DNA from 2 places in the Cupriavidus sp. F041 genome. Region 1 is predicted to be linked to the other one. Evidence: predicted binding sites of a transcription regulator. Region 1 holds the regulator's gene; the other holds the start of a gene.
The links. The regulator sigma-54, encoded in region 1, starts transcription at its own class of promoters, with help from an activator protein. The targets are predictions, from matches to a motif close to TGGCANGNAANCTGCTTT.
Positions count from the first base shown of each region.

Region 2: the regulator sigma-54 is predicted to act here: its motif matches at 1,759-1,776, upstream of urtA (urea ABC transporter substrate-binding protein).

Region 1 covers NZ_JBVASY010000002.1:105,820-110,017, reverse strand. The annotation lists gene lptB (LPS export ABC transporter ATP-binding protein) at 1-690, shown strand, start outside; gene ACZY0R_RS17520 (RNA polymerase factor sigma-54) at 838-2,313, shown strand; gene hpf (ribosome hibernation-promoting factor, HPF/YfiA family) at 2,363-2,713, shown strand; gene ptsN (PTS IIA-like nitrogen regulatory protein PtsN) at 3,095-3,550, shown strand; gene hprK (HPr(Ser) kinase/phosphatase) at 3,629-4,198, shown strand, end outside.
Region 2 covers NZ_JBVASY010000002.1:925,112-929,309, reverse strand. The annotation lists gene urtB (urea ABC transporter permease subunit UrtB) at 1-248, opposite strand, end outside; gene urtA (urea ABC transporter substrate-binding protein) at 439-1,704, opposite strand; gene ACZY0R_RS21380 (NAD(P)-binding protein) at 1,932-2,372, shown strand; gene ACZY0R_RS21375 (MFS transporter) at 2,457-3,758, shown strand; gene ACZY0R_RS21370 (MaoC family dehydratase) at 3,837-4,198, opposite strand, start outside.

The DNA of each region.
Region 1 (4,198 bases):
ACAGTGGTCAAGGATGTGTCCCTCGACGTAAAGAGCGGCGAGGTGGTCGGACTGCTGGGGCCCAACGGCGCGGGCAAGACCACCTCCTTCTACATGATCGTGGGACTGGTGGCGCTGGACGAGGGCGACATCGTGCTCGACGACAAGCACATCAGCGGCCTGGCCATTCACGAACGAGCACGCATGGGCCTGTCCTACCTCCCGCAGGAAGCTTCGGTGTTCCGCAAGCTGAATGTGCAGGAGAACATCCGCGCGGTGCTGGAATTGCAGATCCAGGACGGCAAGCCACTTGGCAAGGCCGAACTCGAGCGCCGGCTGGACACGCTGCTCGATGACCTCCAGATTGCCCACCTGCGCGACAATCCGGCGCTTTCACTGTCAGGCGGCGAACGCCGCCGCGTGGAAATCGCCCGCGCCCTGGCCTCGGCGCCCCGCTTCATCCTGCTCGACGAGCCCTTCGCCGGCGTCGACCCGATCGCGGTGGGCGAGATCCAGCGCATCGTCAGCTTCCTCAAGGCGCGCAATATCGGCGTGCTGATCACCGACCACAACGTGCGCGAGACGCTGGGCATCTGCGATCACGCCTACATCATCAGCGAAGGCGCTGTGCTGGCCTCGGGCCGGCCTGAAGACATCATCGCCAACGAGTCGGTGCGCAAGGTCTACCTGGGCGAGAATTTCCGCATGTAACGCGGCGCACGGCAGCAAGCGGCAGCTGCGGCGACCTTGTGCCCAAGGTGGCCCCGGTGTCGCCTTTTACCCTGCAACGATCACGGCGTCATCAGCGATAGCAATTTCCGTTCCACCGGCACGGAAGTTGGGCATAAAATAGGTCGCATGAAACCGTCGCTACAGCTCCGCCTCTCGCAGCATCTCGCGCTTACGCCGCAACTCCAGCAGTCGATCCGGCTGCTGCAACTGTCCACGCTCGAACTGCAGCAGGAAGTGGAACAGGCGCTGACCGAGAACCCTTTGCTCGAACGCGAGAACGACTGGCTCGACAGCCCGTTGCGCGTTGCGGCCGACGGCTCGGTCAACATGCAGAGCGCTCCCGCGCCGGCGCCCGCCGACGGCCAGGGCACCAGCGAGAACCGCCCCGACGGCGCGCCCGAGGCCGAAGACAGCTATTCCGACAGCAACGAGGACTACGGCAACGACTGGAGCCTCGACGACTTCGCCCGCCGCCCGCAAGGCGACGACGACGAAAAGACCCCGATGCAGTTGCGCGACGCCGAACCCACGCTGCGCGAACATCTGATGGAACAGCTCGCGCCGCTGAAAATTTCGTTGCGCGACAAGGGGCTGGCCATCTTCCTGGTCGAGTCGCTGGACGACGACGGCTACCTGAGCGCCTCGCTCGAGGAAATCTGCAGCGAACTGCCGGAGGAACTCGAATTCGAGGTCGACGAGATCCAGGCCGTCCTTACCCTGCTGCAAAGCTTCGATCCGCCTGGTGTCGGCGCACGCAATGCGGCCGAATGCCTGGCGCTGCAATTGCGCCGCCTCAAGCATCCGCAGCGCGACCTGGCGCTGACCATTGTCACCAATCACCTGGAACTGCTCGCGGTGCGCGACTACACGCGCCTGAAAAAAGCGTTGCAGGTGGATGAGCCGGAACTGAAGTCGGCGCATGAACTGATCCGCTCGCTGGCGCCTTATCCAGGCCATGCGTACAGCCGTCCCGAAGCCGACTTCGTCGTGCCCGATGTTTTTGTCCGAAAACTGAATGGCGGCTGGATTGCGCAGCTCAATCCGGATGTGATGCCGCGGCTACGTATCAACGACATGTACGCACAGATATTGCGCGGTGCAAAAGGCGATGCGGGTGCCGCGGGACTGCAGCAAAAACTGCAGGAGGCACGCTGGTTGATCAAGAATATCCAGCAAAGGTTCGACACGATATTGCGCGTTGCACAAGCAATTGTCGAACGTCAAAAGAACTTCTTCACCCACGGTGAAATTGCGATGCGCCCCTTGGTTTTGCGGGAGATTGCCGATACACTGGGTTTACACGAGTCCACCATCTCTCGGGTGACTACCAATAAATACATGGCAACGCCGATGGGGACTTTCGAGCTGAAGTATTTCTTCGGCAGTCACGTTTCCACAGAAACCGGCGGCGCGGCCTCGTCAACGGCAATTCGTGCGTTGATCAAGCAACTGATAGGAGCCGAAGACGCCAGGAATCCCTTGTCCGACAGCCGGATTGCCGAATTGCTCGGCGAGCAAGGCTTCGTAGTGGCACGGCGTACCGTTGCCAAATACCGCGAGGCGCTCAAGATTCCGGCAGTTACTCTCCGTAAGACTTTGTAGCCGAGTTGCATCGCCTGCCTGGTGCAACTCTTTCAGAAGGAGAAACGCTATGAACTTCAAGATCAGTGGACACCACTTGGACATCACGCCCCCGCTGCGTGAGTACGTGGAAACGAAACTGGAGCGTATCGTCAGGCATTTTGATCAAGTCATTGGCGTAAGTGTGCTGCTCTCTGTCGACAATACAAAAGAAAAGGACCGGCGGCAGTACGCGGAAATCAATCTACATCTCAAGGGCAAGGACATCTTTGTCGAAGCGCATCATGAAGACCTGTATGCCGCTATCGACGCGCTCGTCGACAAGCTCGACCGGCAGGTGATTCGCCATAAGGATCGCGTGCAAAGCCACGACCGCGAAGCGGTCAAGTATCAGATGGCCGCATCGCAGATGCAGCAATGACCGTGCCTGGTGGCCCACAGACCGGGCCGCCGGTGTCACTCCCTTGAAACCGGAATCAAGCCGCGCCCATAGCGCGGCTTTTTCGTTCCTGGCGCTCGCCCGGGACCACGCGGGGGATTCCGCAAGGCATATGGACCGGTGTATGCTGTGCAATACATAGTTCTTAGCCTCAACGATTTTTCCGTGCACGCGGCACCGCTTCCGCGCATCGGGTATTGCAATGCACAAGGCGGGGGCGGGCCTGCTCTATAATGGCCAGACGCCCGACACCGGCAGGGGGACACCCGGTGAAACTTCGGACCTTGGTTTTTTCTTCTTTTTTGCCCGGCGCGACGCCTCCCGGCCCCGGGCCTGCTTACTAGAAAACCCTGCGCATTCCACATGAATCGTTTGGCTAAATTGCTGCCACCCGGCAACATCAACCTCGACGTCAGCGTCACCAGCAAGAAGCGCGTGTTCGAACAGGCCGGGCTCCTCTTCGAGAACAACCATGGCGTGGCGCGCGCTACCGTGACCGACAACCTGTTCGCCCGCGAATCGCTGGGGTCCACTGGTCTTGGCGCCGGGGTTGCCATTCCGCATGGCCGCATCAAGGGACTGAAGCAGCCACTGGCTGCCTTCATGCGCCTGGCCGAGCCGATCCCCTTCGAATCTCCCGACGGCAAGCCGGTAGCGCTGCTGATCTTCCTGCTGGTACCCGAACAGGCCACCCAGCAGCATCTGGAGATTCTCTCGGAGATCGCCCAACTGCTGTCCGACCGCGAGATGCGCGAAGGACTGGCTACCCTGCCCACCCCCGATGACGTGCACCAGTTGCTGACGCAATGGCACCCCTGACCGGCCTCGGCGATCTTTACGCAGGCGAGCAGGGCAATTGTCCCCGCTGTCTGAAAGCTTGCTCCTGAAAGCACCCGCATGGAACTCACTGGCGTCACCTCGCAGTCGATCTTCGACGACAACGCAGCCGATATCAAACTCTCCTGGGTAGCCGGCCTGGAGGGCGCCGACCGGGCGTTCGATGTCGAGTTCGCACGTGAAGCCACTTCCGCGGCGGATCTCGTCGGCCACTTGAACCTGATCCACCCGAACCGGATCCAGGTCCTGGGCAAACCCGAGATCACTTATTACCAGCGTCTCGACGACGAGATGCGCAAGCGCCAGATGGGTGAGCTGATCCTGCTGGAACCGCCCTTCCTGGTGATTGCCGACGGCATGGAGCCGCCGCCCGACCTGGAACTGCGCTGCACGCGTTCCTCCACGCCCTTGTTCACCACGCCGGTGTCCTCGGCGGCGGTGATCGATCACCTGCGCCTCTACCTGTCGCGCATTTCCGCGCCGCGCGTGACCATGCACGGCGTATTCCTCGACATCCTCGGCATGGGCGTGCTGGTGATGGGTGAATCCGGCCTGGGCAAGAGTGAACTCGGCCTGGAGCTGATTTCACGCGGACATGGGCTGGTGGCGGACGATGCCGTGGATTTTGTC
Region 2 (4,198 bases), 820 kb from region 1:
CCGACACCGGGCGCGTACTGCAGCGTATCGTCCTGCAGCGCCTTGAGAATGGGGCCCGCCTCCGCCACCGGCGCCGTGGTGAGCGCGGTGATGGCGGCAGTCTTGGCATCGAAGTCATCTTCGGCCAGTGGCTTCAGGTCAGCCTGCGTCAGCGGCGCGGCCCACAGCGGGCATGCGGCGATCAGCAGCAACGCTGCCAGCATGGCGCGCAACCGTGAAGCGAAAGAGAACAATAAGGGTCGGTGCATAAGGTCTGCGATCGCGCGCAGGAAGCGCGCGACCACCTTGGTCGGCGTGACGGGTTTTGCTTTGCGCCGCGGCCCTGAAGCGGCCCGCGGCAGTGAAACAAAGTCGGTTTGCTCCCCTCCCCCGAGGGCGGGGAACAAACACCGGACAGCTTGCGGGCGCGGCCTTCTCGACGCAGGCCCGCCTGCGGTCTTACATCACCTTGTCCGGCTTGCCTTCGTTACCCGCGATGAACGGGCTCCACGGCTGCGCGCGCACTGCCTTCGGCGTCTTCCACACCACCGTGAACTGGCCATCGCCCTTGACCTCACCGATCATCACCGGCTTGTACAGGTGATGGTTCTCGCCCATGGTCAGGGTGAAGCCGTCCGGCGCCTTGAAGGTCTGGCCATACATCGCGGCGCGCACCTTGTCGGTATCGGTGGTGCCGGCCTTCTTCACGGCTTGCGCCCACATATGGATGCCCACGTAGGTGGCTTCCATCGGGTCGTTCGTCACGCGCTTGTCGCCGCCCGGCAGGTTGTTGGCCTTGACCCATGCCGCCCATTGCTTCTTGAAGGCTTCGTTTTCCGGGTTCTTGACCGACATGAAGTAGTTCCATGCGGCCAGGTGGCCCACCAGCGGCTTGGTGTCGATGCCGCGCAGCTCTTCCTCGCCGACGGAGAACGCCACCACCGGCACGTCCTTGGCCTTGAGGCCGGCGTTACCCAGTTCCTTGTAGAAAGGCACGTTGGAGTCGCCGTTGATGGTGGAGATCACGGCAGTCTTGCCGCCTTGCGAGAACTTCTTGATATTGGCTACGATGGTCTGGTAATCGCTGTGGCCAAACGGCGTGTAGACCTCTTCGATATCCTTGTCCGCCACGCCCTTGCTCTTCAGGAAGGCGCGCAGGATCTTGTTGGTGGTGCGCGGGTAGACGTAGTCAGTGCCCAGCAGGAAAAAGCGCTTGGCGCCGCCACCTTCCTTGCTCATCAGGTACTCCACGGCGGGAATGGCCTGCTGGTTGGGCGCCGCGCCGGTATAGAAGACGTTCTTGGACATCTCCTCGCCTTCATACTGCACCGGGTAGAACAGCAGCGAGTTCAGCTCTTCATAAACGGGCAGCACCGACTTGCGCGAAACCGAGGTCCAGCAGCCGAAGGTGACGGCAACCTTGTCCTTGGTGATCAGCTGGCGCGCCTTCTCGGCAAACAGCGGCCAGTTGGAAGCGGGATCGACCACGACCGGCTCAAGCTTGCGGCCAAGCACGCCGCCGCTCTTGTTGATCTCGTCGATCGTCATCAATGCCACGTCCTTGAGCGACGTCTCGGAAATGGCCATGGTGCCGGACAGCGAATGCAGGATACCGACCTTGATCGGTTCCTTGGACTGCGCCAATGCCAGCGGGCTAACACCTGCCGTTGCGAAGAATGCCGCGGCGGCTACCGCCGACAGCTTCAGCATGTCACGTCTTTTCATTGCAGCTCCCAGATTGTCGTGTTGGATAAGGAACAACGCACCCCGGGTACACCTTCTGCAACTAGCGTGCCATGGCATACAAGCTTGTATACATGGCTGCACACACCGCCCGGCGAGCCTCAGGAGGCGGCCGCGCGCCATGCCGCACCACGATAGTGCGGCTGCGTCACGCACCAAGCCTGTGCGGCGTCAGCGGCTGGTTCAGATTGGGGCATCAGCCGGCGCCCATGCTGCAGCGTGACTTGCCCGAATCCCGAATCGGCTCTATGGTGGCCGTTCGCTTGCGCGCCATGCCCTTGCCGCATATTGCGCAGACAAGCAGAAAACAGCACGACGGAGACAACCCATTGAACGCGTCAGCGGCGCCAGGGAACCAGATCGTCATCATCGGCGCGGGTGTGGCCGGCATGTGCATGGGCATCCGGCTCAGGCAAGCCGGCATCGACACCTTCGTCGTCTTCGAGAAAGCCGGCACGGTGGGCGGCACCTGGCGCGACGACACCTGTCCGGGCCGCGGCTGCGACATCCCCTCCCGCCTGTACCGCTTCTCCTTCGCGCCAAAGCCTGGACTGGTCCAGCGCGTACTCGCCACAGCCGGAAATCCATCGCTGCCTGCAACACTGCGCCGATCGCTTCGGCCCGCTCGGGCACATCCGCTTCGGCACTGATCGCGCTGCACCTGGCTTAAACGGAACCATCAAGCGGGCTTTTTGAACATCCCAACGCAACCAGCAACGCCTCCAGGCAAACCGATGACCACACTTCCGTCATACCAGCCACGCAGCGCCTGGGCCATGGCCTCGATGCTGACCTGGCTTTCGCTGATCAACTTCCTCGACAAGATCGTGCTGGGCATGGTGGCCGTGCCGCTGATGGCGGACCTGAAGCTGCCGCCGGCGGAGTTCGGCCTGATCGCCAGCAGCTTCTTCTGGCTGTTTTCGCTGTCCACCGTGCTGGTGGGATTCCTGTCCAATCGCGTGGCCACGCGCTGGCTGCTGCTGGCGATGGGCCTGTCGTGGGCCCTGCTGCAAATACCGCTGGCGCTGGCCACCTCGGCCATGACCATTCTCTTGTGCCGCATGCTGCTTGGCGCGGCCGAGGGCCCGGCCTTCCCGATCTCCGTGCATGCGTTGTTCAAATGGTTTCCCGACCACAAGCGCAATCTGCCAGTGGCGGTGGTCAACCAGGGCGCGACGGCGGGCCTGCTGCTGGCGGGGTTGCTGATCCCGCTGGTGACGATACATTGGGGATGGCGCGCCAACTTCATGATCCTCGCCGCCATCGGCGCGGCATGGAGTGCGATGTGGCTCTGCGTGGGACGCGAGGGGCCGCTGGCGCAGGCGAGCGACCGGCGCCCCGGCGCCGCGGCCATGCCCGTGCGCCTGCCCTATCGCCGCATCTTCCGCGACCCGACCGTGCTTTCCTGCCTGGCCATTGGCTTCTGCGCGTACTGGGCGCTGGCGCTGGGGCTGACCTGGCTGCCGGCCTACCTGGAGAAGGGCCTCGGCTTCGACCCGGTCACCACCGGGCGCTGGTATGCGGCCATCGTGGCCTCCGCCATGCCCGTCACGCTGATCCTTAGCTGGCTGTCGCAGCGCATGCTGCGCGGCGGCGCGTCGTCGCGACTGGCGCGCGGCGTGATCATCTCGATCGCCGCGCTGGTGGGCGGCGGCGTGTACCTGGTGATCGCGTCGGTAACGCTGGCACCCGTCCCGAAGACCTTGCTGATTGCCGTGGCGGCATGCCTGCCCCCCGTGGGCTTCGCGCTGACGCCGGCGATGCTGGCGCAGATCGTACCTGAGGCCCAGCGCGGGAGCGTGCTGTCCATTCACACGGCGCTGATCACGCTTGCGGGCATCCTGGCCCCGGCCGTGGTGGGGCAACTGGTGCAGCGCCACGGCATGATCGGTGGCTTCGAAGTGGGATTCACGATCAACGCCATGCTGCTGATGGTGGCCGGCGTGATCGGCCTGTGCTGGCTGAATCCCGAGCGCTCGGCCAAGGCCCTGGCGGCGGCCACCCATGACATGACGGCGGCGCGCTCGCCCGCCTGAGCCCGGCCCCCGCTCAGCGGGGCAACCGCCACCTGGCAGCGGCCGCCGCGCACCCTTTGCGGCGGTGGCCTTCAGTGATTACGAATAACGCCGGCTGATCGACTCCGCGACGCACACCGGGCGCTCGCTGCCTTCGCGCTCGATGGTGACTTCCCAGTTCGACTGGGCGCCAACCAGCGCGGGCGCGTTCGGCAGCGGCTCCAGGCGCTCCACCGACAGCAGTTTCACGCGGGCGCGCAGACGGCTGCCCACCGGTACCGGCGCGGTAAAGCGCACACGGTTCAGGCCATAGTTGACGCCCATCTTGACGCCCGGCATGTCGATTGCGTTGTGCATGAAGGCCGGCAACAGCGACAGCGTCAGGAAGCCATGCGCTACCGGGCCGCCAAACGGAGACTCGCGCCGGGCGCGCTCCACGTCGACATGGATCCATTGATGAT